DNA from 3 places in the Erwinia sp. SLM-02 genome. Region 1 is predicted to be linked to each of the others. Evidence: predicted binding sites of a transcription regulator. Region 1 holds the regulator's gene; each other region holds the start of a gene.
The links. Region 1 encodes PurR, which represses purine synthesis genes. Its sites were predicted from a motif close to CANGCAAACGTTTGCNTG; they were not measured.
Positions count from the first base shown of each region.

Region 1 (10,393 bases):
TGAATGAAGATGGCTGGCTGGAGAAAGATGAAACCCTGCATTTTCACGTAGAGCCTTTTGTCGGTTCAGTTCTGCAGCCGGAAGCCCTGGCCTTTAACGGCATCGACCCCAGCAACCCACTGCGGGGTGCCGTCAGCGAATATGAAGCGCTGCACGCTATTTTTAAGCTGGTTCGTAAAGGGATTAAGGACACCGGCTGCAGCCGGGCGATCATGGTGGCGCATAATGCCACTTTCGACCTCAATTTTATGAATGCAGCGGCGGAACGCGCCAGCCTGAAGCGCAACCCTTTCCACCCGTTCGTCACCTTCGATACGGCAGCCCTCAGCGGACTGGTCGTTGGTCAGACCGTGCTGGCCAAAGCCTGTATCGCCGCCGGAATGCCCTTTGACAGCAGCCAGGCGCACTCCGCGCTTTACGATACGACGCAGACGGCGGATTTATTCTGTGAGCTCGTCAACCGCTGGAAACGCCTTGGCGGCTGGCCGCTGGCGGTGCCGGAAGCGGAGTCCTGAGTCGGCTGCTGCCCACGGCGTGCCGTTAAGCACGCTCCGCACGAAAGACGGACGAAAAAAAACCCTGCGATGCAGGGTTTTTTTTATGCAGTCGCTTATTCCGCAGCCGGTGCCGGGTATTTCTGCGCGGTCTCTTTGATCAGCTGCTGCAGCTCGCCGCGCTGGAACATCTCGATAATGATGTCGCAGCCGCCGACCAGCTCACCGTCTACCCACAGCTGTGGGAAGGTTGGCCAGTTAGCGTAAGCGGGCATCTCTGCACGGATATCCGGGTTCAGCAGGATATCAACGTAGGCAAAGCGTTCGCCACAGGCAGAAAGTGCCTGTACGGCCTGTGCGGAGAATCCGCAGCTTGGCAGCTTAGGTGAGCCTTTCATATACAGCAGGATTGGGTTTTCTGCGATCTGGCGCTGAATTTTCTCAACAGTACTCATAAATGACTTCCTCAGTACGATACTTCGTGTTTAGTTATTGTAGCGATTCTGCCCGGCCGTTGAAAACGACATTTTCTGCAGGCCCGATGAACAGAGCGCAACAAATTGCAAAATTATGAAAACAAAATAACATTTTCCTATCATCGTTGCAGCGTTTCTCGATGCCGGTTCACGTTTTACTGCTGAGTTAACCAGCTGATTGCGCTTAATAATTCATCATTTACTTAATCTGTCTTATTGAAACAAAAAACACCTTACCTTTTGTTAAGAAGTTAGATTAGAATTGCCCTAACCCCTGCAAATTGCAGAATTCTTTTCCGATTGCCATGCAGTCATTACACTGAGTTTAACTGTTAATGGGAACGTTGCGTTTAATCATCACGCTTGGCATGCTGGCCTTCGCCCAGCTGTTCTTTAATCTGGCGCATGCATCGCCTCATGCTCCCGTTAACGCTAATCAGCACAAAGTTGACCACAACACCGCACGTGAGGATGAGCGCCGCAAGCGTCGCCCGGTGAAAGCCGCCTCAACCAAAAAAGTTAAAGAACCCCTCGTTAAAAAAACCAAAGCGCCCGCGCTTAAACAAGCCAAAGTCTCTGCGTCCCAAAAGGCAAAGCTGAAAAAAAGTCAGGAAGCCACTGCCGCTCGCGAAGTGAAAACAACGCGCATCGGTAAAATGGAGAAAAAGCGCTACGGTCGCGAGCGTCTGGCATCATTACAGACCAAAAAAGGCAGGAAAGGCCCGCTGCGCGCTATCGAGCGTGATGAAGTTGAGTCGCCTGAATCCCCGCTTAAGCTGAGTAAGGCGCACCGCGCCCGCTACCAGAAAGCGCGTGAAACCGCGATGAACAAGCTGATGGGCCAGCTCGGTAAGCCCTATCAGTGGGGCGGCACGTCGCCGCAGACGGGTTTCGACTGCAGTGGGCTGGTGTGGTATGCCTATAAAGATCTGGTGAAATTCAAAATCCCGCGCACGGCAAATGAAATGTATCACCTGCGCGATGCCGCTGCGATCAAGCGCGACAAGCTTGAAAAAGGTGACCTGGTGTTCTTCCGTATCAACGGCCGCGGCACTGCCGATCACGTTGGTGTGTATCTTGGCGGTGGGAAATTCATTCAGTCGCCGAGAACCGGCAAAGATATCCAGGTGAGCGCGCTGGGCGATGATTACTGGCAGGAGCACTACATTGGTGCCCGTCGGATGATGACACCCAAAACCATTCGCTGATTGCGCAACGCCGGATGCAGATGCAAATCGGGAGGAGCCTGGCTCCTCCCGATTTTTTTAGTGCAGAATAGCCGTGAAGCTAAATGCAATAATCATCAGAAGCGCACCCACCGTGGTCAGCAGTGAGAATTTCAGATCGGTACTCATCGTCTCTCCTTAATAACCCTGTAAAATGTATGCACAAAGATTTTCCCACAGTTACCCGTAAAAATCTCGTTTTCTCTGCGCAGCCTTGTTAGAATTCCTCTTTTCCGTTGCGCAACAGCAGCGGAAACGGTTTTTGCCAGCTCTGCAGTCACTCTACGGACGATTTTTTCCCCTTTCCGACCCGTTGCGGCAGCACCCAAACCATTTTGGTCTGGCGGGAAAAGGCTGCACCCAGGCAAACGTTTAACCAACCTGTTATCAAATAGTTACGATAACACCAGGAGTATAAGTTTAATGGCAACAATTAAGGATGTGGCAAAGCGAGCCGGGGTTTCGACCACTACGGTGTCCCACGTAATTAATAAAACGCGCTTTGTAGCTGAAGAGACTCGTGAAGCGGTATGGGCAGCAATTAAAGAATTGCACTATTCCCCCAGCGCCGTGGCACGCAGCCTCAAGGTTAACCACACCAAAACTATCGGCCTGCTGGCAACATCCAGCGAAGCACCCTACTTTGCCGAAATCATTGAAGCCGTGGAAAACCGCTGCTTTGCCAAAGGCTATACCCTGATCCTTGGAAACGCCCATAACGACCTGAATAAGCAGCAGGCTTACCTGTCGATGATGGCGCAAAAGCGCGTCGACGGGCTGCTGGTGATGTGCTCTGAGTACCCGGATTCCCTGATCGCTATGCTGGAAGACCACCGCAATATCCCGATGGTGGTGATGGACTGGGGTGAAGCGCGCGGCGACTTTACCGATACCGTACTGGACAACGCCTTTGAGGGTGGCTATCTGGCCGGGCGCTACCTGATTGAGCGTGGACATCGCGATATCGGCGCAATCCCGGGTCAGCTGGAACGCAATACCGGCGGCGGACGCCATGCCGGTTTTCTTAAGGCACTGAACGAAGCCGGCATCACCCTGCGCGAAGAGTGGCTGGTTCAGGGCGACTTCGAACCCGAATCCGGCTATCGGGCCATGCAGCAAATCCTCGGCCAGAAACAGCGCCCTACCGCTATTTTCTGCGGTGGGGACGTGATGGCGATGGGCGCGATTTGCGCGGCCGATGAGATGGGCCTGCGCGTTCCGCAGGATATTTCGGTGATCGGTTATGATAACGTGCGCAACGCGCGCTATTTCACCCCGGCGCTGACCACGGTGCACCAGCCGAAAGAGCGGCTGGGAGAAACCGCCTTCGATATGCTGCTTGACCGCATCACCAGCAAGCGTGAAGAGCCGCAGACTATCGAAGTTCATCCTTCACTGATTGAACGCCGTTCCGTCGCTGACGGTCCGTTCCGCGACTATCGTCGCTGATCCCATCCGGCCCGGCCGTTCGCTCAGGCGGACGGTTCACACAGCCATTCCGCATTCAGCGTTTCGCTGTCGCCAAGATACTCCAGCAGCCAGCTCAGCGCGGGTGAGGCGCTCTGTTCCGACCAGCTCAGGCAGCAGGGGCTGATCGGAAACGGATTCGCCAGCGCCAGTTCGGCGATCCCTCCCTGAGCGATCCAGGTTTGCGCAAAGTGCCCCGGGATCATCCCCACGCACAGCCCGGCACGCAGACAGTCCAGGGCGCTTTCCCAGTCCGGGACCACCAGCCGTCGTTGATTATCCAGCGTCCAGGTGGTGCGTTTTGGCAACGATCGCGAGGTGTCTTCCAGCGTCATGGAGGGCCACTCGCGCAGCAGGTCGTCACTGAGCGGCCCCGGCTGTGCCAGCAAGGTATGCCCGCTTTGCACCACACAGCGCCAGTTCAGGCTGCCCATATCTCGAAAGGCAAAACGCCCCCCTACCGGCACCGCCTGGGTGGCACCGATCGCCACATCCACGCGCCCATCCGCCAGGGCATCCCATACGCCGTTAAACACCTCGGGGAATATATGCAGTTCCATGTCGGGAAAGTGACGATAGAAATCGACGATAAGCTGGCGGGTGCGCTGCGGTCTGACGATGCGATCGACGGCAATATTAATCTGGCCACGCCAGCCGTTTGCCACCTGCTGGCAGCGCCGGCGCGTGGAAAGCATTTTTTTGATAACAGAACGCCCTTCCTCGCTGAATACGCGCCCGGCCTCGGTCAGTACCACATCCCGGTGGCGGCGCTCAAACAGGCTGACGGCCAGCCACTGCTCCAGCTGGCGCACCGTATAGCTCACGGCGGAGGGGACCCGGTGAAGTTCAGCCGCCGCGGCGGTAAAGCTGCCGGTTCTGGCCACCGCTTCAATCACTTCCAGAGAATGTTCTGACCACATAATTTTTGCCTGCAAAAATTTTCAACGCAACCGACTAATATTACCGTTTCACAAGCCCAACTGCATCCCTTTACACTTCCAGCGAAAAAAAACTGCCCTCTACGAGTCAACTATGCCCTCAAAATTCTTTATTGTTTATCTGGCCCTGCTCAGCATGCTGGGTTTTCTTGCTACCGATATGTACCTGCCCGCTTTTGGCGAGATGCAGCAGGATCTGGCCACCGGTTCGGGTGCGATCAGCGCCAGTCTGAGTATTTTTCTGGCCGGCTTCGCCTGCGCGCAGCTTATCTGGGGATCGTTATCCGACCGTCTTGGGCGTAAACCGGTGCTGCTGGTGGGGCTTGGGCTGTTCGCCATCGGCTGCGCGGCGATGATGTGGGTTGAATCCGCAGCGTGGCTGCTCTTTTTCCGCTTCCTGCAGGCGGTGGGCGTTTGCGCTGCCGCCGTCAGCTGGCAGGCGCTGGTTGTCGATCGCTACAGTGCCGCGCAGGCTAAACGCGTATTCGCCACCATCATGCCACTGGTCGCGCTTTCCCCCGCGCTGGCGCCGCTGCTGGGCGCCTGGCTGCTTGAGCATTTTTCCTGGCGGGCTATCTTCGTTGCACTGCTGCTGATTAGCGTGGCGCTGTTGGTCCCAACGCTTCGCCTTGCAGGCCGGGCATCCGCTGAAAACACCGCGCCGCAGGGTCCGGCACCCGGCTTCCTGATGCTGCTGAAATCCCCGGTTTACAGCGGCAACGTTCTTATTTTCGCCGCCTGTTCCGCCAGCTTCTTCGCCTGGCTTACCGGCTCGCCGTTTATTCTTGGCAATCTGGGCCTGTCACCGGCCGATATCGGCCTGAGCTACGTGCCGCAGACCATCGCCTTTTTGATTGGCGGATTTGGCTGCCGTGCGCTGCTTAATCGGTTCTCCGGCGGCCAGCTGCTGCCGTGGCTGCTGCTGTGCTTCAGCCTTGGCGTGATTGCACTGTTCATCTCCGCGCAGCAGCAGACGCCGTCATTGTTCAGCCTGCTGGCGCCGTTCTGTCTGATGTCGATGTCCAGCGGTGCGATTTACCCGGTGGTGGTGTCCAGCGCCCTGCTGCCCTTCCCGCAGGCCACGGGTAAAGCCGCGGCGTTGCAAAATATGCTGCAGCTGGGGATGTGCTTTATCGCCAGTCTGGCGGTTTCAACATGGATTGAGTCACCGCTACACACGACCGTGTTTGTCATGTTACTGACCATTTTACTGGCTACAATTGGCTATCTGATACAGCGCAAAGCCGCCAGGAAAATGGCATTACAAACGATGGAAAATCCATGCTGATATGCAGTAAAATCACTTGGTTAGCATGCTAACAATAATGCATTGAATATTGTCTGACGGGAGCATATACTCGTCAGGCACTACAAAATAACAAGTTACCAACATTTAAAACCGCAGATTGCTTTAGCAATGTCCGGTGTTTTTTTCTGACAAGGCTGTCATCTTCTCGTGTTACGTCTGTTTCAGCCTCTGTCGGTTATAATTCAATCCTCTGTTAACGTCGGATATCAGACTGCGGCTCTGCCGTGAGTTTTCTCATAGACTTGTAGAATTTGACTATTCTTTTCTCGGGTTTCAATCACACAGGGTGATGGAGAAGCTAATGAGTTCATCGTGTATAGAAGAAGTGAGCCTGGAACACAACCAGTGGTACCGAATTGTCCAGGAGATGTTGCGCAAGGCTGACATAGAAATAAACGGTTCCCGTCCATGGGATATCAGAATCACACATCCGGACTTTTTTAAACGCGTGCTGCAGGAAGGCTCGCTCGGTTTGGGTGAAAGCTATATGGACGGCTGGTGGCAGTGCGATCGGCTGGATATTTTTTTCCAACGCGTGCTGCTGGCAAAACTCGATCAACAACTCCCCCACCATTTCAAAGATACGCTGCGCGTTGCCGCCGCGCGTCTGACCAATCTTCAGTCGCGTAAAAGAGCGTGGATCGTCGGTAAAGAGCATTACGATCTCGGTAATGACCTGTTTTCACTGATGCTTGACCCGTATATGCAATATTCCTGCGGTTACTGGAAAGAGGCAGAAACGCTTGAGCAGGCGCAGGAAGCAAAGTTGAAAATGATCTGCGAAAAGCTCCAGCTTTCACCCGGTATGTCGCTGCTGGATATCGGCTGCGGCTGGGGTGGGCTGGCGGAATATGCCGCTCGCCACTACGGCGTCAGCGTGTTTGGGGTGACAATTTCTGCCGAACAGCAAAAGATGGCCCAGCAGCGCTGTGAAGGGCTGGACGTCACCATTCTTTTGCAGGATTACCGCGATTTAAATCAGCAGTTCGACAGAATTGTTTCGGTAGGGATGTTTGAACACGTCGGTCCTAAAAATTACGCGACCTATTTTTCCGTCGTCGACCGTAATTTAAAACCGGACGGTATTTTCCTGCTGCATACCATCGGAGCGAATAAGACCGATGAAAATGTGGATGCGTGGATCAATAAATATATTTTCCCTAACGGTTGCCTGCCCTCTGTGCGGCATATTGCCAACGCCAGTGAGCCACATTTCGTGATGGAGGACTGGCACAATATTGGTGCCGATTACGATCTGACGCTGATGGCCTGGTATCATCGATTCCTGGCTGCCTGGCCGGAACTGGCGGATAACTACGGCGAACGCTTTAAGCGCATGTTTAGTTATTATCTTAACGCCTGTGCGGGTGCCTTCCGCGCGCGTGATATTCAGCTGTGGCAGGTGGTGTTTACCCACGGCGCTGACGGCGGGCTGCGTGTGGCACGCTGATACCGCTGCCGCGTGAGATGACGGCGGATAATGGGGAGCATTAGAGGTTGTCTTAGTACACTACGGCATTGATAAGATTATTAAGCCGCTATCTTTTTAGATAGCGGCTTTTTTATCACCAGGCCGCCTGCACTGCGCGTTTAAAACAGATCCACTGTATCAAGCCGAAGACCCGTTTCATTTTACTCAGCCGCTTCCTCAGCGGCCGCCGCCGCCAGCAGCAGCGACGCTTCACGCTGTGCCAGTACGCGTTCAACGGTTTCGACAATCGCCTGGGTATGTGGATCGATCTCAATATTCACCCGGTGGCCCAGACGCTTGGCGCCCAGCGTGGTTCTGGCAAGGGTTTCTGGGATCAGATGCACGCAGAATCGGGTTTTGGTAACTTCCCCCACCGTCAGGCTGATGCCGTCAATGCCAACAAAACCTTTATGCAGAATGTATTTCATCTGGTCGGCGTCCTGCACCTTAAACCAAATTTCCCGGTTGTTTTCTGAGGTGATGATTTTGCTGATTTCCGCCGTGGTCATAATGTGACCCGACATCAGATGACCGCCAATTTCGTCGCTGAATTTAGCCGCGCGCTCAACGTTTACCGTATCACCCTCTTTCAAATCGCCGAGGTTGGTAATGCGTAGCGTCTCTTTGACCAGGTCAAAACTCACGCGATCGCCGTTAACTTCCGTCACCGTCAGGCAGCAGCCGTTATGGGAAACCGACGCACCCAGCTCCAGCCCTGGCAGCAGGGCTTCCGGCATTTTAATAATGTGGGTGCGAAAATTGGGTTTCTCTTCAATTGCCAGCACTTCAGCCGTGCCCTGCACAATTCCGGTAAACATAGCTTTGCCTCTGTTAATTTGTTGTCGCTGGCACTAGTTTGCCCTGGCTGCCGCGTAAAGCCAACTTAACTGAAACCCGTTTGCGTGACGTAAAGAGCTATTCTTTCCTCTACTTATTGGCTAATTCGTCTGCAAACACTACACTAAGCGGCCTGCTATGCTGAGGCGAAGCGTCAACGCCGCCTGTTCTCCAGCTAAAAACCTCCACAAGTAAAATAAAGGTGTATTACGTGCAGAAGTACCTCACAGAGGCGCGCCAGTTATTAATGCTGGCAATTCCCGTGATCCTTGCGCAGGTTGCGCAAACGTCAATGGGCTTTGTCGATACGGTGATGGCCGGTGCCGTTAGCGCCACGGATATGGCCGCCGTCGCAGTGGGAACCTCTATCTGGTTGCCTACCATCCTGTTTGGCCACGGGCTGATCCTGGCGCTGACCCCGGTGGTTGCCCAGCTCAACGGTTCGGGCCGACGCGACCGCATTGCCTGGCAGATCCGCCAGGGCTACTGGCTGGCGGGATTTTCGTCGCTGATTATCATGGTGGTGCTCTATAACGCGGGCTATCTGATTGGTGCGATGCATAATGTTGACCCGGCGCTGTCGGCCAAAGCGGTCGGCTATCTGCACGCGCTGCTGTGGGGCGCACCGGGCTATCTGTTTTTCCAGGTCGCTCGTAACCAGTGCGAAGGGCTGTCCAAAACCAAGCCGGGCATGGTGATGGGCTTTATTGGCCTGCTGGTGAATATCCCGGTTAACTACATCTTTATCTACGGCCATTTTGGTATGCCCGCCCTCGGCGGCGTCGGCTGCGGGGTGGCAACGGCTTCGGTCTACTGGGTGATGTTTATCGCCATGAAATTCTGGGTCAATCGGGCGGCGTTTATGCATGATATTCGCCTTGAGACGTCATTTTCCGCCCCGGACTGGAAGGTGCTGCGCCGCCTCGTCGGGCTTGGGCTGCCGGTCGCACTGGCGTTATTCTTTGAAGTCACGCTGTTTGCCGTTGTGGCTCTGCTGGTTTCGCCGATGGGCATCGTCAAAGTCGCCGGTCATCAGATTGCGCTTAACTTCAGCTCGCTGATGTTTGTTATCCCGCTGTCGCTGGGCGTCGCCACCACCATTCGCGTCGGTTTCCGCCTTGGACAGGGCTCAACCGAGCAGGCGCGCGTTGCTGCCTGGACCGCGCAGGGCGTGGGGATTTGCATGGCCTGTCTGACCGCACTGTTTACGGTGACGTTCCGTCATGAAATCGCCCTGCTGTATAACGATAATCCTGAGGTCGTTACCCTGGCGGCGCAGCTGATGCTGCTGGCGGCCGTGTATCAGTTCTCGGATTCCATTCAGGTGATTGGCAGCGGCATTCTGCGCGGCTATAAAGATACCCGGGCGATTTTCTTTATTACCTTTATTGCCTACTGGGTGCTCGGCCTGCCCAGCGGGTACGTGCTGGCGATGACCGACTGGGTGGTGTCACCGATGGGGCCAGCGGGCTTCTGGTGCGGTTTTATCATCGGACTGACCAGTTCGGCGATATTAATGATCTGGCGCATTATCCGCCTGCAGCGACAGCCTTCGGAGCGTATCCTGGCGCGCGCAGCACACTAATTTTTCGGTAGATTTCGCCTGAATATGCTTAAAATTGCTGCGCTTCGCACAGTTGCGCAGCAATCAGGCATAAAAAAGCTTTTTTCTCCTTGCCAGGCGTTCGGGCTGCCGTTAATATTCGTCCCCGCTGTCACCCAGATAGCAACAGTGCGTCCGTAGCTCAGTTGGTTAGAGCACCACCTTGACATGGTGGGGGTCGGTGGTTCGAGTCCACTCGGACGCACCAAATCTCTGAAGAAACAATTTGCGTCCGTAGCTCAGTTGGTTAGAGCACCACCTTGACATGGTGGGGGTCGGTGGTTCGAGTCCACTCGGACGCACCAGAGATTTTCCAGAATGCGTTCTTAGCTCAGTTGGTTAGAGCACCACCTTGACATGGTGGGGGTCGGAGGTTCGAGTCCTCTAGAACGCACCACTCTTCGTATTCTCCCGTTTTAAGACCCCATCACGCCCTTTGATTCCGTTGCGCAACACGCCATCATGACGCATTTACTAAAACGTCCTAACGCTTTTTAATTGGTTTTCTAGCACTTAGCCTTTATAATGCACGCGTTGTTTCACTTGAATGGTTTCAGCGCATGGTAAATACA
Region 1 is NZ_JAQISN010000001.1:1,374,419-1,384,811, reverse strand. Features, by position in the region: gene rnt (ribonuclease T) at 1-515, shown strand, start outside; gene PGH32_RS06415 (Grx4 family monothiol glutaredoxin) at 611-949, opposite strand; gene PGH32_RS06410 (C40 family peptidase) at 1,315-2,178, shown strand; gene cydH (cytochrome bd-I oxidase subunit CydH) at 2,236-2,325, opposite strand; gene purR (HTH-type transcriptional repressor PurR) at 2,620-3,645, shown strand; gene punR (DNA-binding transcriptional activator PunR) at 3,669-4,583, opposite strand; gene punC (purine nucleoside transporter PunC) at 4,696-5,889, shown strand; gene cfa (cyclopropane fatty acyl phospholipid synthase) at 6,212-7,360, shown strand; gene PGH32_RS06380 (riboflavin synthase subunit alpha) at 7,543-8,199, opposite strand; gene PGH32_RS06375 (MATE family efflux transporter) at 8,430-9,803, shown strand; tRNA gene PGH32_RS06370 (tRNA-Val) at 9,953-10,029, shown strand; tRNA gene PGH32_RS06365 (tRNA-Val) at 10,050-10,126, shown strand; tRNA gene PGH32_RS06360 (tRNA-Val) at 10,142-10,218, shown strand.

Region 2 (10,393 bases), on a different contig from region 1:
GCTGGCAGAAGAAAGCCAGCCGTGTACGGTCGGTATCTATCTGATGCGGGAAAAGGCCGATGCGCCCCAGGTGGTGCAAATGCAGGAACTTTTACATCAGTACCTTGGGCAGGTTCGCCACCTGGTCACCTAGCTACTTTTCGCCAACGAGCTCGACCAGCGCCTGATACAGCGGCCGCGACTGGCCTGGCCCCATCACCAGCTGGAATTCGGTAAGCTGCGGGGCGACGGTGACCTCCAGCAGCGCTCTGACCGCGGGCTGCTGCTCAATCGTCGGGCGATCTAACTGACCGTTATCATGCAGCCTCAGCCGGACGCGGCTGGCGCAGTAGCGTAACGCGGCGAGGTTATCCGCGCCGCCCAGTGCCGCCAGAACGGCGGTAGCAAGTCGTTGGTGTTCCATGATCTCTCCTGACCGGTGCCTGTGCTGTAGCAGCATAGTGTCAGGGAGGGGGCGAAGTGAAATCGATTTATTCCCGCCGGATATAGACAGTTTCTATACCCGGCGCTGGCCCGGCCGTTAGCGCGTCAGCTGCCAGCCTTTTTCACGCCACAGGGCGGGAAGCTGTGCCATATCGGTAAAGACGGTGACCAGCGGATGGTCGATAGCGGGGTTGTGCGCGTCCGCGCAGTAGTAAAACACCGGGATACCGGCGGCGATCCCGGCTCTGGCTCCGGCTTCGGAATCATCGACCAGGATGCAGTGCTCAATCGGGATACCCATCTGCTGTGCGGCATGATGCATCAGTTCCGGTTCGGGCTTCCAGTGCTGGATATCGTAGCCGCTGTAGAGGCGATCGTTGAAAAACGGCAGCATCCCGGTCAGGCCCAGCGAGTGCTGCATTTTCGGCACCGTGCCGTTGGACACTACGCACATCGGCACCTGGATGCTTTCCACCAGCGCGTTAGCCCCGGGGATCGCCTTCAGCTCCAGATCGAACAGTCGCGCTACTTCCGCTCGGTAGGCCGGTTCCAGCACCTCGACCGGCGTGGTCAGGCCGTGCTGTTCGCAGACATCGGCGACGATGTCATACAGCTTTACGCCTTTATATTTCTCGAACATCTCCTGCAGCGAAAGCGTGACGCCAAACTGCGCGAAGGTATTCACATAGCCCCGGGTACAGAGCACTTCGCTGTCGACCAGCGTTCCGTCACAATCAAAAAATACACACTCCACTGACATCTGTGCGTCCTTCAGGTTGGTTAATTTTTTCCCACTTTGCATAACTGTAACAGGATTGCGGTCGGGAAATGTCAATTACTGTTAACAGCCGGGATAACAGGGCGAAAACAGCGCAATCGGTTGCGAAAAAACCGGGTGATCCACATCGCAAAATGACAATTATGGGTTAGGATATCCACCGACTATTTTCTCCGCTCTGGAACCCCATAATGACTAATCCCGGTTTGTTACAACGGATTTTTAAACTGCAGGAGCATGGCACCACCGTTCGTACCGAGGTGATTGCCGGTTTCACCACGTTTCTGACGATGGTGTACATCGTTTTCGTTAACCCGCAGATCCTCGGCGTGGCCGGCATGGATACGCAGGCGGTGTTTGTCACCACCTGTCTGATTGCGGCCGGCGGCAGCATCCTGATGGGGCTGGTGGCCAACCTGCCGGTCGCGCTGGCACCGGCAATGGGCCTGAACGCCTTCTTTGCCTTTGTGGTGGTGGGTGCCATGGGTATCTCCTGGCAGGTGGGCATGGGGGCGATCTTCTGGGGCGCAACCGGTCTGCTGCTGCTGACCATTTTCCGCGTGCGTTACTGGATGATCTCGAATATCCCGGTCAGCCTGCGCGTGGGGATCACCGCCGGTATCGGGCTGTTTATCGCGATGATGGGGCTGAAAAACGCCGGGATCATCGTGCCGAACGAAGCCACGCTGGTCAGCGTGGGTAACCTTACCTCGCACAGCGTGCTGCTGGGGGCGCTGGGCTTCTTCATCATCGCAATTCTGGCATCCCGCAATATTCACGCGGCGGTGCTGGTTTCCATCGTGGTGACCACCGGGATTGGCCTGGCGATTGGCGACGTGAAATTCACCGGTATCTTCTCTGCCCCACCGCCGGTGACCTCCGTACTGGGCCAGGTGGATCTCGCCGGTTCGCTGAATATCGGCATGGCCGGGATTATTTTCTCCTTCATGCTGGTTAACCTGTTTGACTCCTCCGGCACGCTGATTGGCGTCACCGATAAAGCCGGTCTGACCGATGAGAAAGGCAAGTTCCCACGCATGAAGCAGGCGCTGTACGTTGACAGCATCAGCTCGGTCGCCGGTTCCTTTATCGGAACCTCCTCCGTTACCGCCTATATCGAAAGCTCCTCCGGCGTGTCCGTCGGTGGCCGCACGGGGCTGATGGCGGTGGTTACGGGTATCCTGTTCCTGCTGGTGATGTTCCTGTCGCCGCTGGCCGGTATGGTGCCCGCCTATGCGGCAGCCGGTGCGCTGATTTACGTCGGCGTGCTGATGACCTCCAGCCTTGCCCGCGTGAAGTGGGACGATTTGACCGAAGCCGTTCCGGCCTTTGTTACCGCGGCGATGATGCCGTTCAGCTTCTCGATTACCGAAGGGATTGCGCTGGGCTTTATCTCTTACTGCGTGATGAAACTGGGCACCGGCCGCTGGCGTGAAATCAGTCCGTGCGTGGTGGTCGTTGCGCTGCTGTTCGTGCTGAAGATTGTGTTTGTAGACGCGCACTAACCGCTGCGTTTGAGCATCAGGGTGGCCTTGCGCCACCCTGATATCAGGAATAGTCGTGCTGCTTCTCGGCGGGAAGGCTGGTTAAACGCAGTGCGCGTGGGCCCATATTCAACGAATAAACGTTAATACTCTGCAGTGAATTCCATCCTTCCGTATCGTCATATTCCCACAGCCGTAGCCGATCGGTTCCCGGAGAGAGCGCGCAGGACCATACCATCAGCGCCTCCACATCACAGATAGCCTGAATATCCGCCAGCGTGGAAGAGCGCAGCCTTCCCGAAGCGGGATGCAGGCGCAGGGCATCAAAACCGGTGTTACCTTCCCCGGTCATTTTCAAAATGCTTTGGCGGATAGTCCAGATCTGGGTACAGGCTTCTGATGGATCGTTCTGGGCATTGATCCAGGCTTTTTCACCGGAGGAGAAGGACTGCAGATGCTGCTCTAAAGTCTGACGGCTGTGCGCGCGAACAATTTCCATATCGAGTCCGGCCCGGCAGCCCTCTTCCGCCAGCAAAACACCCACCACACTCCCCGCATAGGCAATGCTGAAATCAGGCAGTTCGGGATCGGAAAAGCAGGGCCGACCGCTTTCCGTCAGGCGGATATCGGGAAGCTGGGGGATACCGTACACCCGCAGCATCAGTTCTGCCAGCAGCGTTCTGGCCGCCAGATAACGCCGACGCCGTCTCTCCGCAAGGCCGGCAGAATGCTCTACCAGCTGCAGCGGAAGTCGGTGAACCTGCGCTTTCGTATGGACAAGAGTCCATCGTGCAAAATGACTTGCCATCTGTCACTCCATGAAAATGGTCGGGTAATCATCACTGCTATTGTAAGAATAATCCTACGATTTTTCACCCGTGAATCCCTCAGCGGGCCGAAATTCGGATTAATATTATTTTCCTTGTGGTTAAATCGAGCAGAACAATACGTAATAGCAAAACTACCGGACAATCATCGCTTTTAATGCCATTAACACAGTGCAAACACCAGTCACCCGCTAAATAACGCGCTTCGCACGCTATATCATACCGTTAATTATGCATGCTGCATTTGCAGCATCAGAACAACATTTGTGCTGCAAATGAAACACATTTAGTCATTGAATATCAATCTAATTAACTGAAGTAAAAGGAAAATTACCTTTAACAATATTGGCACACATTCTGCTTATGTTTTTATAACTTAAGTGATGGTTTATTAAATTATAAATCGCAAATGGTTATATGAAAAAGTGGCAATACCCTTTGCGCCACTCGACCAGGAGAGAATGATGTCGTTATCTGAACTCACCCCAACCTCGCTGGCGGCGCTCCGGCATTCGCTGCCTTTGGCACCGATTGCTCAAACGGCCGGATCCGTAAAACCGGGCGCATCTCTACGGCTTTCCGGCATTTCGCTCTCTTTCGGTGGGGTTAATGCCTTAAGCGACGTCTCGCTGGTGGCGGAACCTTCAACGCTGCTGGCGATTATTGGCCCGAACGGCGCGGGAAAAAGCACGCTGCTGAACGTGATCTCCGGCATTTACCGGCCAGACGGGGGCGAGATAGTGCTCGACGATCGCCGCTATCGTGCAATGCGCCCCGGGCAGCTGGCCGGGGCCGGTGTTGCGCGTACTTTTCAAAACCTGGCGCTGTTTCACGGCCTTTCAGTGCGGGACAACGTCCTGCAGGGGCTGGCTTACAGTCGGAAAACGTCGCTGTTAAGTGAGATGTTTGGCCTGCCGCGCGCGCGGCATGAAACGGCAGCTCAGCATCAGCAGGCGAACGCGGTCATCAATTTCTTTGGTCTGGATGCGGTCGCGTCCAGTCTGACCTCCAGCCTGTCCTACGGTATGCAAAAGCGCGTTGAGCTGGCGAGAGCGCTGGTTGCCCGCCCCCGCCTGCTGCTGCTCGACGAACCCATGGCGGGGATGACGCGAGCGGATAAGCAGCAGCTTAGCGATCTTATCCACGAGATACGCCGCCATTTCGGCACCACCATTTTGCTGATCGAGCACGATATTGCGGTGGTGATGAGCCTGTCCGACCGCGTTGTGGTGCTGGAGTACGGGCGTAATATCGCCACGGGAACCCCGGATGAGATCCGGCAAAACCCGGCGGTGATTGCCGCCTATCTTGGTTCAGCGGCGGAAACCGCCGCGCCGGGGGCCAGAGGATGAATATTGACTGGCTGTTCCTGATTGAGGTCAGCGTTGGCGGTCTGCTGTCGGGCGTGATGTATTCGCTGGTCGCGCTGGGCTTTGTGCTGGTTTACAAAAGCTCCGGCGTCTTCAACTTTGCTCAGGGCGCGATGCTGCTGTTCTCCGCCCTCACCTTCGTTTGCCTGATCGAACGCGGCTGGTCGGTGTGGGCGGTGCTTCCCGTCACCCTGGCCGCCATCTCGCTGCTGGGCATGCTGATCGAGTTCTCCGTGCTGCGGCCGCTGGTGAATCAGCCGCCGATCGTGCTGTTTGTCGCCACGCTGGGCGTGTCTTACATCATCGAAGGCGCCGCACAGCTGCTGTGGGGAACGCAGGTTCACGCGCTGGATCTGGGTATCGACGATACGCCGTTTGAGGTCGGCGGCGTGCTGATCAGCCAGTTCGATCTGTTTGCCGCCGGGGTTGCCGGGCTGATGGTGCTGCTGCTGAGCCTGTTCTTTCGCTATACGCACACCGGTCTGGCATTTCGCGCGGTGGCGGACGACACCTTCGCCGGGCTGGCGGTGGGCCTGAATATCGGCCGCCTGTGGGCGGTGGTCTGGGCGGCCGCAGGGATGGTCGCGCTGGTCGCCGGGCTGCTCTGGGGCGCACGTCTGGGGGTGCAGTTCTCCCTGTCCCTGGTGGTGCTGAAGGCGCTGCCGGTACTGGTGCTCGGCGGGTTTGATTCGGTGGCCGGAGCGATCGTGGCCGGGCTGCTGGTCGGGCTGATCGAAAAGCTGGGATCGGTGTATCTCGGCCCGCTGCTGGGCGGCGGGATTGATAGCTGGATCGCCTACGCCGTGGCGCTGCTGTTCCTGCTGATTCGTCCTGCGGGCCTGTTTGGTTCCCACCGTTTATCGAGGCTGTAACCATGACGACGCTCTCACCGGCTACCCACCGTGTCCTGCCACGCCTGAACGCGGGAGGGATTATTCTGCCCGCCGTGGCGTTTATTCTGCTGCCGCTGGTCGGTAACGAATACCTGTTTGATGCGGTGCTGACGCCGTTTCTGACGCTGTCGCTGGCGGCGCTGGGGCTGAATGTCCTGGCGGGCTATACCGGACAGATCTCCCTCGGCAGCGCCGCGTTTATGGCAGTGGGTGCCTATGCCGCGCTGAACCTGATTGGTCGTCTGGATCTGCCGCTGCCGCTGGTTTTACTGCTGGCGGGGGGGATCAGTGCGCTGCTGGGGCTGCTTTTCGGCCTGCCGAGCCTGCGGCTCAGCAGCTTTTATCTGGCGATTTCTACGCTGGCGACGCAGTTTTTTGTTCAGTGGGCGATGAACAATTTCAGCTGGTTTTCCCTGAACAGCGCGTCCGGCGTGGTATCGGTGGCACCGCTGCATCTGGGGGCGTGGATCGTCGACAGCTCGGAACGCCGCTATCTGTTTACCCTGACGGTGGTCAGCCTGCTGACCTGGCTGGTCTGGCGGCTGGTTAACAGCTCGGCCGGCCGCAACTTTATCGCCGTGCGCGATAATCCGCTGGCGGCCCGCGTGACGGGCGTACCGGTATTACGTACCCGGATGATTGCCTTCGGCTTCTCTTCTTTCATTATCGGCATCGCCGGCGTGCTGTGGTCCTTCACCTATCTGCGCAACGTTGAACCGGCGGGTTTTAATCTGGATCGCTCATTCCAGCTGCTGTTCATCATCATCATCGGTGGATTAGGCACGGTTCGGGGCGCGTTTCTTGGTGCGGCGCTGCTGACGCTGTTCCCACTGCTGCTCTCGCGGCTCGGGGGATGGCTGTTTGGCCAGCAGGTGGATTCCGGCGTGCTGGAGCTGGTGCAGAACATCATCGTCGGCGTTTTGCTGATCGGGTTCCTGATTGCCGAGCCGAAAGGGCTGGCGGCGCTGACGCAGCGGATAGCGTCGTCCCTCACTTCGCGGAGAACACACCATGACTGACCGTAACGCGCTGCTGACGGTGTCGCACCTCAGTGCCCGCTATCAGCGCCATATCGTGGCGCTGGACGATATTTCTCTCACCGTCGGCGAAGGCGAAATTGTGGCGCTGCTCGGGCGCAACGGCGCGGGGAAATCTACCGCCCTGCAGGCGATCTCGCACCTGCTGCCCGCCCGCCGCGGTGAGGTCAGCGCGGGCCGCGTGCTGTGGCGCGGCGCGGATATTACCGCCGAAGCCCCGCACCGTCTGGTGAAGCGCGGCATTGTCCCGGTGCTGGAAGGGCGACACTGCTTCATTTCGCTCACCGTGGAAGAAAACCTGATCGCTGGCGCGCTGGCACGTTCGGCCTCCCGGGCGGAGATACGCCAGGGGCTGGAAGAGGTTTATCAGATTTTCCCGCGGCTGAGGGACAAACGCCAGCTGGCCGCCGGGCTGGCCTCCGGCGGCGAGCAGCAGATGGCGGCTATCGGTCGTGCACTGATGGCGAAGCCCCAGCTGCTGCTGCTGGACGAACCCTCAATGGGGCTGGCACCGCTGATTGTTGAAGAAATTTTCGCGGTGCTGACCCGCCTTAACCAGCAGCAAAAGCTATCGATTCTGGTCGCGGAACAGAATTCCACCGTGGCTTTGCGCCATGCCCATCGTGCCTACGTGCTGGATACGGGCAGCGTGGCGCTTTCCGGCGATGCGCAGGCGCTGAGCCAGCAGGAAGACGTACAGAGAATTTATCTGGGATTTGCAGCATAACCTTTATACAGGAGAAGACCGATGAGTACGCTTCAGACCGAAAACGCAGTAACCACATCTCAACAACACCGCCCCGATACGGCCCCGCAGGGCGTGCCCGGCTATCCGCGTCCGGCGCAGCCCGCGCATATTATCCAGAGCGATGAAGAGGCGATCCGCGTGGCTACCGAACTGGCCGCGCAGTTTGTTCTCACCGCCGCCGAGCGCGATCGCGACCGCATCCTGCCGATTACCGAGCTGGACGCGTTTTCCCAGAGCGGGCTGTGGTCGATCAACGTGCCGAAGCGCTTTGGCGGCCCGGAAGTTTCCTACGCTACGCTGGCGAAGGTGGTGCAGATCATTGCCGCCGCCGATCCGTCCATTTCGCAGATCTCCCAAAACCATCTGGGCGTGGTGGCGGCGATCCGCACGGTCAGCGATGAAGCACAGCAGCGCGAACTGTTTGCTCAGGTGCTCAGCGGCGTGCGCTTCGGCAATGCTTTCTCTGAGTTCGGCAGCAAGCGCGCGGCGGATTTCGAAACCCGCTTCGTTGATGACGGCGATCATGTGCGGGTGAGCGGCAAAAAATTCTACTCCAGCGGCGCGCTGCTGGCGCATCTGGTACCGATTGTGGCGCTGGATGACCAGGGACGGGCGTGGTACGCCATTGCCGACCGCGATGCCCCGGGTCTGACGGTGATCGACGACTGGTCCGCCTTCGGTCAGCGCACCACCGCCAGCGGCACCGTGCTGCTGGATAACGTGCGGGTGCCGAAAACCCATCTGGTTCCCGGCTATAAAGGTTATGAAGCCCCCAGCGCCGACGGCGCGATTTTCCAGATCGTGCAGGTGGCGATTGATTCCGGCATCGCCGAAGCGGCCATCAACGAAACCATCCGCTTCGTGCGCGAGAAATCGCGTCCGTGGGTGGACAGCGGGCTGGATCGCGCGTCCGACGATCCTTATACCATTCAGCGCGTGGGCGATCTGACCCTGCGGCTGCACGCCGCCGAGGCGCTGCAGGAAAAAGCGGGTCTGTGGATCGACCGCGCGGTAGCCGAGCCCACGGCGGAGAACGTGGCAAAAGCGCAGATTGCCGTGGCGGAAGCCAAGGTGCTGAGCACCGAGATCGCCATCGAGGCAACCAACCGCCTGTTCGAACTGGCGGGAACTCGTTCCACCCTCGCCGAGCACAACCTCGACCGCCACTGGCGTAACGCCCGTACCCACACGCTGCACGATCCGGTGCGCTGGAAGTACGCGATCCTCGGCAACTATGCGCTGAACGGGGTCAATCCCCCGCTGCACGCCTGGAGCTGATGGTTTCGCCGGACAAAAATAATTCGACTCATAACAGGGCATGAAAATGATAAAAATGAAGGTGATATCGCTTACCCGGCTTCTCGTCGGGGTTACGCTGCTGCTGGCGCAGCTCTCGCTCAGCGCCAGGGCGGATGAACAGTATTTCCCGCTACAGAGCTATCGCGTCGGCCCCTATGCCGCCGCCGGCAGCGGCTTCTTCGGCGGGTTTATTGACTACTTACAGCTGATCAATCAGCGTGACGGCGGAGTTAACGGCGTTAAGCTTACCTGGGACGAGTGTGAAACCCAGTACGAAGTGGAGCGCGGCGTGGAGTGCTATAAGCGGCAGAAAAGTCGCCCCGGTGTTGCCGCGTGGAACCCGCTTTCGGTGGGCATTGCCTATGCGATGATCGATGACGTCACCCGCGATAAAACGCCGCTGATTACCATCGATCATGGCCGCACCGACTCGACCGACGGCCGCGTCTTCCCGTATGTTTTCCCGCTGCTGCTTAACCCGTACAGCGAAACGTCGGGGATCATCAAATTTATCGGCACCCGTCTGGGCGGTCTGGACAAGCTGCAGGGTAAAAAAATTGTCGTGCTGTACCACGGTTCGCCGTATGGCAAGGAAACCATCCCGATCTTCGAGCTGCTGGCGAAAAAATACGGCTTTGAAGTACAGCAGATTGAAGTGCCGCACCCGGGCAATGAACAGCAGTCGCAGTGGCTGACCATTCGCCGGGCAAAACCGGATTATGTGGTGCTGCGCGGCTTTGGCGTGATGAACCCGGTGGCGCTGAAAACCGCGCAGAAGGTCGGTTATCCGGCGGACCATATTATCGGTAACGTCTGGTCTAACTCAGAAGAGGACGTGATCCCGGCGGGTAACGCAGCGAAGGGTTATATTGCGCTGACCACCCAGGCATCCGGCTCGGTGTATCCGGTGGTCAAAGAGATTATTGATAAGGTGTACGGTGCCGGTAAGGGCAATCTGCAGGATCGGAAACGCATCGGCAGCGTCTATCATAACCTCGGCATTGTTAACGGCATTCTGAACGTTGAGGCTATCCGCATCGCGCAGCAGAAGTTTGGCCACCGCACGCTGACCGGCGACGAAATCCGCTGGGGCTTCGAGCATCTGCAGCTTGACGCTGCCCGCGTGGAAGCGCTGGGCGCGAAAGGCCTGTTCCACTCGATTAACGTGACCTGTGAGGACCACGAAGGCCAGGGCCGCGTAACCTTCCAGCAGTGGGACGGCAGCCAGTGGAAAGTGATAAGCGACTGGATTTCACCGGACTGGGCGCTGCTGCGGCCAATCATTGAGAAATCCGCCAGCGCTTACGCGAAGGAAAATAATATTACGCCGCGTAACTGCCAGGCTGAACAGTAATTATTGAGGAAACCCTGCATTAACAGTCCGTTAATGCAGGTCAGTAAATGCTCACTTAATGGCTGGCTTGTGACCGTTACTTACCAATACAGAAGCTGGAGAAAATCCTTCCCAGCAGGTCGTCGGAGCTGAATTCTCCGGTGATTTCACTCAGACTTTGCTGCGCCAGGCGCAGCTCTT
Region 2 is NZ_JAQISN010000004.1:53,200-63,592, forward strand. Features, by position in the region: gene PGH32_RS19545 (LysR family transcriptional regulator) at 1-133, shown strand, start outside; gene PGH32_RS19550 (PTS transporter subunit EIIB) at 134-403, opposite strand; gene yieH (6-phosphogluconate phosphatase) at 521-1,183, opposite strand; gene PGH32_RS19560 (NCS2 family permease) at 1,393-2,706, shown strand; gene PGH32_RS19565 (4'-phosphopantetheinyl transferase family protein) at 2,750-3,493, opposite strand; gene PGH32_RS19570 (ABC transporter ATP-binding protein) at 3,977-4,864, shown strand; gene PGH32_RS19575 (branched-chain amino acid ABC transporter permease) at 4,861-5,754, shown strand; gene PGH32_RS19580 (branched-chain amino acid ABC transporter permease) at 5,757-6,794, shown strand; gene PGH32_RS19585 (ABC transporter ATP-binding protein) at 6,787-7,539, shown strand; gene PGH32_RS19590 (SfnB family sulfur acquisition oxidoreductase) at 7,561-8,838, shown strand; gene PGH32_RS19595 (ABC transporter substrate-binding protein) at 8,885-10,213, shown strand; gene mnmE (tRNA uridine-5-carboxymethylaminomethyl(34) synthesis GTPase MnmE) at 10,290-10,393, opposite strand, start outside.
Region 2: the regulator PurR is predicted to act here: its motif matches at 1,293-1,310, upstream of PGH32_RS19560 (NCS2 family permease).

Region 3 (10,393 bases), 1.5 Mb from region 1:
CTGACGATTATTGGTATCATTAAGAAACTGAATGACCTGCTTAGGCACCGCGCCATGACTCGTGCCGCCGCCGTAGCTGGGCACGATCAGAATATAGGGCTGGTCTACCTGCAGGCGCTGAGCGCTGTCTAACGGAATGCGTCGCGCCGGCAGGTTTAAGCGGGTAACAAAACGGTGGGTGTTTTCCGACAGGCTGGAGAAATATACCAGCGTAGTCATCGCCTTAACCCCGGACGGCAGCCAGATGGCTTAACGCCTGAATTTTATCCGGGCGGAAACCGCTCCAGTGATCCTGTTCGGCCATGACGACCGGGACCTGGCGATAACCAAGAGACTTGAGAGTTTCAACGTGAGCAGGTTCGCTATCGAGGTTGATCAGCTGATAGTCGATCCCTTTCTTATCCATCGCATTTTTTGTCGCGTTGCACTGGACACAATTATTTTTAGTGTAAATAATAATGCGCATGATTCGTATTCACCTTACGGGCTGGTTAACTTAGTCTCTGGCGCGGAAATTACTGCCCGACTCGCGCCGCCACTGCCACACCATGTTGCGTGGTCTTGATGAAGTGAATACTAGATATAGTGGCCATAAAAAGCAACCACACAAGATATAGGAAAAGCGTATTTATTTAGCCAGCTTGCTCACAAGCCTTATGCCACAAGGTTTTGCGCAGATAAAAAAAATGCCCGCACTGTGATCGGCGAGCATTTGTTCAAAAAATAAACGGTACTAACGGCGGGTTGTGGTGGTGGCGATGAGTGCCCCGATGACGACGCCGAGGGCGGCGCCGATCCCAACGCCGTGCCAGGGTTTGTCACGAACATAGGTGTCCACCTGCGCGCCCGCATCCCTGGCTGCCTGAGTTACCCGGTTATTGCCCTGCAGTCTGGCGCGGGTCTCTTTCAACAGGCTTTCTGCACGGTTTCTGGCCCCTTCCACGTCATCCTTCGCTTTACTGCCGTAGGATTTCAGCAGGTCATCAAGCGTATCTGCCAGCAGTGAAACATCTTCACTCAGGTCAATATCATTATTTTTCGCTGTCCGGTTGAACATTTTCGCTCCCTGGTTTTGAAATGTACTATTAAGTATAGACAGGCTAAAAATCCGTGACGCTGAAAACCTGCGTTTATGGATTATTCCGAAAGCCTCGACTATGTGGCCTGAGGTAAGGTTGCGGGGTTTGCAGACACAGAGGAAAAAGCATGTATTTACGACCTGATGAGGTAGCTCGCGTACTGGAAAAGGCGGGATTTGAGATGGATACGGTTACCGCTAAAAGCTACGGTTACAGTCGGGGTGAAAACTACGTCTATGTTAATCGTGAGGCGCGATTGGGTCGTACGGCGCTGGTGATCCATCCGACATTGAAAGAGAGGAGCCAGGCCATTGCGGTACCGGCTTCAGATATTAAAACCTGTGAACACTATGTCCGCTTCCCGATGTATCTGGTTGGGGATTCGAACGATCACTACGGTATTCCTTACGGATTCAGCTCACGTGCCGCGCTGGAACGCTATCTGGAACGCATGTTCGACTGATTCCCCGCCCGATGAGCGGGGAGGGCGTTACTGGGCCGTTGGGCTGACCATCCCACTGCCGTTTACCGGCCTGAATTTTTCCAGATACTGATGCTGGAAAATGCACATACGGATGGTGTTGCGGTACTCCCCGTTAATAAAGAATTCGTGAATGAGTTCCCCTTCCACGATAAAGCCCAGCTTGCGGTAAATATGGATAGCCTTCTCGTTTTCTTTGTCGACGATCAGATAGAGCTTGTACAGATTCAGTACTGAGAAACCGTACTCCATCGCCATTTTTGCCGCTCTGCTGGCCAGCCCTTTACCCTGATGGCTGGGCGCGATAATAATCTGAAACTCCGCCCGGCGGTGGATGTGATCGATCTCCACCAGTTCAACCAGCCCGGCGCTGACCCCTTTATGCTCTACCACAAACCGCCGTTCGCTCTGATCGTGAATATGCTTGTCATAAAGATCGGAGAGTTCAACAAAAGCTTCATACGGTTCTTCAAACCAGTAACGCATCACGCTGGCGTTATTATCAAGCTGATGAACAAAACGCAGATCCTCACGTTCCAGAGGCCGCAGCTTAATGCTGTGATCGGCAGACATCGCAGACATAAAAATTCCTTTAGCTAAGGCAGTATTGCCCCGGCCAGTATACCTGCTGCGGGCAGGCAAAAAAAATGCGCCCGCAGGCGCATTAAGAATTCAGCAAGGTTGTACCGCTATCAGAAGTTGTAGCCGACAACCAGGTAGTAACCAAAACCGTTAGATTTGACGTGGAACGGACCGTTGCCGAAGTTCAGCTCGGTGCCATCGTTCCACTGGCCGCCGTTGTGGAAGTAACGCGCCACGAACGAGTAGTGCCAGTGATCGTAGCCCAGTGACAGAATATGACTGGAGGCGATAGAGTTGCTGGTGCGCGCTGGCGCGGAGTTGTCGCCCAGATCGGAACCCCAGTCAAAGTTGGTGAAGCCGATATAGCTCAGGTTACCGCCCCACAGGCTGGTGATCGGCACAAAGTATTTCACCTTGAAGCGATAGCCATCCCACTCATTTTCGTTAGCGGCACCGTAGTTCGCCCACTGATACTTCGCATAAACGTTCAGCGACAGGCCAACGTCCGAATGCGTATCGATATCGGTACCCAGACCCATGTACCAGGTGTTCTGGCGGTTAGCGCGGTTGTCACCCATATCGTAGATATAGTTGTTGGCGAAATACCACTCTTTGAACGGACCAAAGCCCAGGTTAGTGCCGGTCAGTTTATCGATAGAGAAGCGGGGTTCAATTTCCATAAAGAACGGGGAACCGTTATCCCATGCGCCCTTATCGTTACCGTTGCCCACGCCGAAGAATTTAGGCACATCGATGTAACCGTAGAAATCAAACCAGTCTTTTTTCGCGAAGGCTTCATATTCCAGGTAAACATCGTTGTTCAGCTGAGGTCCGAAACGGGTGTGGTAGCTTCCTACTACGTTGACGCTCTGGTGCCACCAGTCGGAAACGTATTCAGGGCTGCTGCTCGTATCTGCGAAAGAGGAATGGGTATAAGAGAGCGCTGCCAGCGCGCCAGCCATCATAATTTTATATTTCATTATTTTACCACATGCTCAAAGACCATCCTCTGCAGCCAGCGCGAGGGTCAGGTTGGGTTGATTAAGACACCTAATCCGGGGCTAAAAAGATTGATAAAAGCACCCGTCAGTAATGTTGCGGCAGTGTGCCGCTATCCGGCTCTAAGGAAATAGAGATTGCTCACACTTGTCAAATTCTGTTTCATTTCAAATCAGCTAAAATGTGATGTGTGTCACATTAATAGTCGTTCAGTAAGGGAACTTTCCGCTTTACGTCAATGTGGTGATTAAGTCAGCAGCTAAACGTTTGCCTGCGGTAAGCGCCTTCAGGAAGGGGAGGAATCTGACGAAAAGAGGGCGATGGCGGTGTGAGTAAACGTAATCAAAGATAACTTTTTATTATGGTTTTTCGGATTGGACGGGTGAATGCCTGCTCAGTTACAGCGGTAGCGCAGGCTGGCCAGATGGCGGAGGTCGGCAGACTTAGCTCGCTGAGCCAGCGCGGGGAAATCGGTGAAAAGGTAGTGTGATTCCGGTGGAGGCAGGTGGGCCATCGCCCGTCCCCGCCGGATTTCCAGGCGGCCATAGCGGGCAAGTGGAATACCGTGAAAGTGGGCGGGCAGTGTCAGTCTCAGAGCCGGAACCCCTTCCCACGCTCGTGAGGGCATCCGCCGTTCACTGACATCATAGTTTCGGTAGCGCAGCAGAAATTTATCCGGCAGGCGGCAGCGGCTGTTCCACCACAGGCGGTCCAGCATATCAAAGTTAAAGCGCGTACCGGCAGGGGATTTTGCCCCAAGCTGCGCCAGCGCCTGAGGGATCAGTGTGCTCATGGCCTGCTGGTAGCGCGACACGGACGCGCCCCCACCGGCGTTGAGTAAGTCAATCGCCACGCGGGTACCGAGCAGGTTGGAGTAGAGATCTTCCGGAGAAAATGCCGACACGCCCTCAGAGAAGCCCGGCACCGATTCAAAGCCATACCACTGCGCCACCTCATGCCATGCGGCAAGTTCGAAGGCCAGATGGGCGGCGAGGTAAACCGCCAGACGATAGCGGTCGGTCGCGCTGGCCGGTGGAGTGTAAGTAAACAGGCGAATTTCGCGCTGTCCCAGCTCGTCGTCAAGTTTAAGTGTGGTATCCAGGCCCATCCGCGGCCAGATGTGGCTGAACAGCCAGAGCGTGTTATCGGCGCTGTCGCGCAGATGCGCCAGATCGATAAACCCTCCCCGGCGGGTGTAGATCAGGCCGTTATGCTCGCCGTTAATGCCGAGCAGGGTGCTCAGCGTATCCAGAAAGCTTGGATTGAAGTGATGCTGTCCGGTATCCGCGGCGGCCACAACATTATCCAGCTGATACCACGGCACCGGGATGCCAAACAGCTTTGCCCGAAGATGATAGCCAAAAGCGCAGCAGGGTCGCAGACCCCCCGGCTGCGGCAGGGGGCGGGGCAACAGCCACACTCGCGGTGACTCGCCTGCCGGAAGGCTGAGATCCGCCAGCGGAAGGCGCGTGCGGTTAACATGATGAGCCTGGCAGTGGGTAAGGAGAAGCGCAGGTAACAGCAGCATAAGACGCCACCAGGGGACAATCAAAATGCCTCCCCAACCTGAAAGTAAAAGCCGGAACTGTGCTGCCCCAGGCCATAATCGAGCCGAACGTTCATGTTTTTCTTGAATTCGAAGCGGTACCCGGCACCTATCGACGGCAGCCAGTGCCCGTCCAGGACTTCACTGGGTTTGTCTGACATATTCCCTGCGCCAATCCACGCCACCACTCCGTGACGCCAGCTGAGTTTTTTACGCCATTCAAGCTGACTGCTCAGCATATTACGGTCGCGATAGCGGCCTTCGTAATAGCCGCGCAGATGATGGCTGTCACCGAGCAGCGATTGCATGGTCCAGGGGACGTGCCCCTGGGTAAAACGGCTGTAGACTTCCCAGGCTATGAGGCTGGTATCGTTAATGGCATGGTAAACATCGTACTGCGCGTCGAAAGCATCAAAGCGATTGTCGCTGGCCAGCGCCGGAGTGTACCAGGTCCAGGCAAGATTCAGCGCCTGCCCGCGCGATGGGTTCGCGACAAAATCCCGCGAATCATAGCTGAAGAGCAGGCTGGCACCTGAACTCAGAATATGCCGCGACTCATCCTGATGGTAGAAGCTGCCGTTGGGTTTATGCTGCAGCGAGGACGCACCCTCATACGAGAAAGACCAGCCCACGCCGGCGTAGGTGTGGTTAGCCAGCTGATAGAGGATCCTTGGTACGCCGCTGAGTTTGGTTGAGTCGTAGGACTGCTTGCCCCGCTGCCCCCGGCCAGCCCGATACCCCTCTCCCCAGTAGTGCAGCGGCCTGCGGCTGAGATCGCCTGACAGGTAAAAGCGCCAGCGGTCATTGTTGATAAACGTATAATTCTCATAGCCGACGCCAAAGGCACCGGTGGAGCTGGCAAAGCCGGTAAAAGACAGTGAGGAGAGCGGCGTATCGCGCTGGCGATCGTCCGGCCGGTACAGCCCGACGGCCGCCACCCCGACGCCGACGCCCAGCTCTGGCGTATAAAAAGGGCCGGGAACAATACCCCAGTCAATGGTTTTACGCGTATCGGCCTTACGATCCGCACCGAGCTTATTCAGAAAGCGATCGATTTTTTCCCGGCTGGGAATGACGGTGGCCTGACTCATCGGGGAGAGGGTCATCAGGCCACAGAGAAGGAAGGTGTTAAACCGCATGTTCAGAAACGAAACTCTCCGCCGACCATAAAGCTGTTACGGTTGGAAAAGCCCACTTCACTGGTGATATTAAAGTTACGGGTCAGCTCATACTGTCCACCGACCAGGATATTCCACGGAGATTTAAGATGCTGCTTCACCCGGAAACGTCCTTTATCGTCTGCGTTAACAAAATTCACCAGGCTGCTGAGCTGCGTTGGCATATGCAGATCGCTGATATTACCTCTGAAGTCCTGATCGACATCCTGATACATCGTGCCCACCCACAGGCTGGCATGGGTAACCGGAATGGAGAATCTCTCTACGCCGGGCACGGTAAAGCGATAACCGACGCGTGGAGTAAAGGTAAACGCAGAAATATTACCGTCCAGAATGTCAAAATGCGTTTCGGTATAGTTGAAGTCCATGGTACCGAACCAGTCATGATAACCGTAGGCCAGCGTGGTACCGCCGCCCCAGGTGGTTCCTTTAAATTTCAGCGTAAAATCCAGATCCTTCAGCTCTGGCGGGCAGCCTGCATCCGTAATGCAGGCACTGACGCTGGAAACGGAGCGCCCTTTGGTGTGCCCGACAATGCCGTAAACATTCATAAAGGGAAACAGCCACGTGTCCAGCCTGGCCGTATCGGTTTTACTTTTTTCACGAGTGTGCCCGACGAGAATATTAAACATATTATCGACCGGGATCGGGCTCATTCCGGGGAACAGGCTGGGGATTTTCAGATTGGAGAAATCGATACTCTTAACTTTGATATTCTGGTGAATATTCATATGGTTGTAACCAATACCATACGGATCCGGCAGATCGTAGCCTCGATCCCGTAGCTCCTTGCCAAAGAAGGGCAGAGGGCCGGTTGTTTCACCAAAAAGATCCGGGGCTCGCTCCCTGGGCGGCGTGGTGGTTGCCACCGAGGGGGTCAGTGGGTCGCTGTGATAATCGTAAGAAGGTGCATCTTTTTCCATAATGGGTACGGCGGCTTGTGTGACCATGACGGGCGCTGAGCACAACAAAATACCGCAAAGCGTATACGCTTCCCTGCAGTAAACCTTTCTCATAGTTCCATTCCATTTGAGGCTATGCCATAAAGAATGCATCATAATTTAATAATGTGTGTTTTATTAAAACAGAAAATGCGGGTAATTATAAGATTATGATTTTTATGAATAATAAATTGTTTTGGGTTTATTTCTTCGCTTTTTTTAATTCTAAATGATTAGGCTGAATCTTAAATATAAATTGTAAGGCGGGGCGCTCAATTTCAGGGAAATAAAGCCGGAATAAACCGACGAGCGGTACTTCCGGCATAGGGGGGCATTACGCCGAAATAAAGCGGCGCAAAAGTTGCAAAACCAACGGCAGTTCGTTCATACCGTTACGGCTGAGGAAATGCCCACAGTCGGGCAGCGCGTAGAAAGGGGCGTTGAGCTGCTGACTGAAGCGTAGCGAGAGTACGGGGGGAACAATATCGTCGTTGAGCGACGCAATAACCGCACGGTGCGGTACCTGCTGCACAACGCGGGATGACTCAAACGGCAACGACATAAACGTGTCCAGCTCGGGCAGCGGGGGCACCGCCTCGCTGAAGCCTGCCACCATAATCACCCCGGCGGCATCCTGCCCGGCGGGCTGTCGGTTCAGATAACGCAGAGCGGTGATGCAGCCGAGACTGTGGCCAACAAACCAGGTCTGGCTGTCCACTTCGCCAACGCATTCCGCCAGCGCGGCCTGCCATGCCTGGTCCTCGGGATGCTGTGAGTCCGGCAGTGCAGGGACGGTGACCGTGAAACCCAGCGCCTGGGCTTCACGCTTCAGCCAGTCAAACCAGTGATGGTGCGGGCCGGCCGTATAGCCGTGAACGATAAACAAGCGAGGTGCTGCCATGACGTTTTAGCTCCAGTGAAGGGGAATTGCCCAACAGCATAGCGGGATAACGCGGCGATCTCACTTCCAACTGGGCTGGCCCTTCGCAATGACCAGCAGAGGCTCCGCCCGCTGCTGGTAAGGTTGGCGTAATACGATGCGGCTGGCGAATTTATCAATACCGATCTCATCTTCCAAAAGGCGATCCATCAGATCCTGAAACATAGACACATTCGGCGCGATAATTTTCAGCAGATAATCGTAGCCACCGCTGACGTTGTAGCATTCGACGATTTCACGGTACTTGCTTGCACCCATCTCAAACTTGCGAAAATCAGCGGGGTAGTGGCTGCTGAGGGTTATTTCAGAAAACACCACGACGTTGCTGCCCAGCTTGTCCAGCGCGATTTTGGCACTGTAGCCCGCGATGACGCCGCTCTGCTCCAGGCGTTTGGTTCGCGTCAGACACGGGCTGGGACTGAGGCTTATCGCCTCAGCCAGTTCCAGGTTTGAGCAGCGGCCCTCGCGCTGAAGATGCTCGAGTATTCTGAGGTCTGCGTGATCAAGGGATTTTGAATTTGGCATAAACTGACTATACCACAGGCGTTAACGGCTCGGCACGTGCCGCCATCGCTTCCGTCAGCGCCTCGTCGAGTGCAGCGATCACCATTCCGGCCTGCTCTTCGGTCAGGATCAGCGGCGGGCGGATTTTCAGCACATTGTGTCCCTTCGCGCAGGCGCTCAGCAGGATACCTTTCTGCCGCATCCGGTTAACCACCTGGCTGGTCAGCCAGCGATCCGGGGTGCGCGCATCGCGATCGGATACCAGCTCCACCCCCACGAACAGGCCCGCACCGCGAACGTCACCGATGGCATCGTGCCGTGCCTGCAGCCCGGAAATCCCCTCAAGCAGAACGTTACCGACCCGTCGCGCCTGTGCAATCACATCATCCCGTTCGATGGTCTGCAGTACGGCCAGGGCCGCAGCGCAGGAGACGGTATTGCCAGCAAACGTATTGAAGTATCGCGAACGCTGGCCGAACTCCTCCAGCACATCGGCCGTTGCCAGCAGGCCGGCTATCGGCTGACCGTTACCCATCGGCTTGCCGAGGGTGACGATATCGGGAATAACGCCGTGGCGCTGGAAGCCCCACATGTGCTCACCGGTCCGGCCAAAGCCGGGCTGCACTTCATCGGCAATGAACAGGCCACCGGCCCGTTTGATCGCCTCGACCGCGCCCTTAAGGAAGCCCACCGGGCCTGGCAGAATGCCGTCGCTGGTGAATAACGAGTCGACAATCAGCATCGCAGGCTTGATGCCGTGACGCTGCAGATCGGCGATGGCGGCTTCAACATCCCGGGTAAAGCGTTCGTTCAGATCGCTGCCTTCAGCGTGATAGTCACACGGAGCAGGCACCAGGCGCACATGCGGCCCCAGATCGACCGAGGTGCCCAGCGAGGGGGAGAACTGGGAAACCGCGTCGGTAATGCCATGATAAGCCGTCTCGGTCACGATAACCCCGGTGCCGCCGGTACGCAGCTTGGCGATACGGTAAGCGAGATCGTTCGCTTCGCTGCCCGTACAGGTCAGCATCAGGTGGGCCAGGTTAGTTTCCGGAACGGTTGCCAGTAACCGTTCGGCCAGCTCAAGAATGGTGTCATGCAGGTAGCGGGTATTAGTCGCCAGGGTCTGAACCTGTCGGCAGATCGCTTCACTGACCGCCGGGTGGCAGTGCCCAAGCGACGTCACATTGTTGTAAACGTCCAGATAACGGCGTCCATCGGCATCAATCAGCCACGCACCTTCACCGCGTACAATATGCAGTGGGTGCTCATACATCAGGCGATAGGCCGGCCCCAGCAGGGTATCGCGGCGTTGGATCATTTCAGCGGTCAATGGCCCGACGTTGGCACGACCGGGAATGTAGGCGTTTACCATATTCAAATCTGTTGTGCTTTTCATGACTTTCTCCCGTTTCGAATTTCGGATAACAGCCGATCGCGCGCGCTTTCGCGGGGGAGATCGGCCATTTGTGACAGGGCTTCCCAGGCTGCGGGATTGTGTCTCAGGATGTACTCGCGATTGTGAGGGTAGCGAACCGCACGCCACTCCGAGATCAGGGCGGTGATCAGATGGCGGGTGGCCATCAGGTCGGTCACTATCTCCTGCTCCGGTTCAGTGAGTGCAAGCGTCCGGTGGTAAGCGCCAACGAACTGGGCGGGGCCTTCGAACGGGTCCTCAGATCCCGCCATATGGAATGCCGCAGCGGTGGCCACTTCACCGACCAGCGGCGCATGCAGCAGGTCGCCGAAGTCAATGATCCCGGTGAGGCGGTTCTGGTCTTCCGGCGCGACGAGCACGTTATAGAGGTGAAAATCGTTGTGAATCACCTGAGCACGCAGCATGGGAAGAACCGGCAAAACATGCTGCTTAAAACGCGTCATAAATTCCCCGGCAAGCGCCCGGCGCGCGGGGTCGGTCAGACTGTCCAGCTGTTCCGTCAGGCGGTGTGCTGCCGAGACGTTCCACAGCAGGTCGTGGCTGGCGGCAGGATGTGAAAACCCTTCAAGGGACAGATTAAGCCTGGCCAGACAGGCTCCCATGGCTCGGCGCTGTTCGGGCGTACGTACCGTTTCCTTGATCTGCACGCCATCCAGATAGCTGAGCATGCGGACAATAGTGTTTGACCCGTCGCACCACGTGACG
Region 3 is NZ_JAQISN010000001.1:2,843,868-2,854,260, reverse strand. Features, by position in the region: gene nrdI (class Ib ribonucleoside-diphosphate reductase assembly flavoprotein NrdI) at 1-219, opposite strand, end outside; gene nrdH (glutaredoxin-like protein NrdH) at 224-466, opposite strand; gene PGH32_RS13135 (DUF883 family protein) at 734-1,057, opposite strand; gene PGH32_RS13130 (DUF2002 family protein) at 1,207-1,542, shown strand; gene speG (spermidine N1-acetyltransferase) at 1,570-2,133, opposite strand; gene PGH32_RS13120 (nucleoside-specific channel-forming protein Tsx) at 2,253-3,122, opposite strand; gene PGH32_RS13115 (DUF4056 domain-containing protein) at 3,536-4,669, opposite strand; gene PGH32_RS13110 (BamA/TamA family outer membrane protein) at 4,690-5,778, opposite strand; gene PGH32_RS13105 (hypothetical protein) at 5,829-6,815, opposite strand; gene PGH32_RS13100 (RBBP9/YdeN family alpha/beta hydrolase) at 7,141-7,707, opposite strand; gene PGH32_RS13095 (Lrp/AsnC family transcriptional regulator) at 7,768-8,271, opposite strand; gene PGH32_RS13090 (aspartate aminotransferase family protein) at 8,279-9,649, opposite strand; gene PGH32_RS13085 (phosphotransferase) at 9,646-10,393, opposite strand, start outside.
Region 3: the regulator PurR is predicted to act here: its motif matches at 3,398-3,415, upstream of PGH32_RS13120 (nucleoside-specific channel-forming protein Tsx).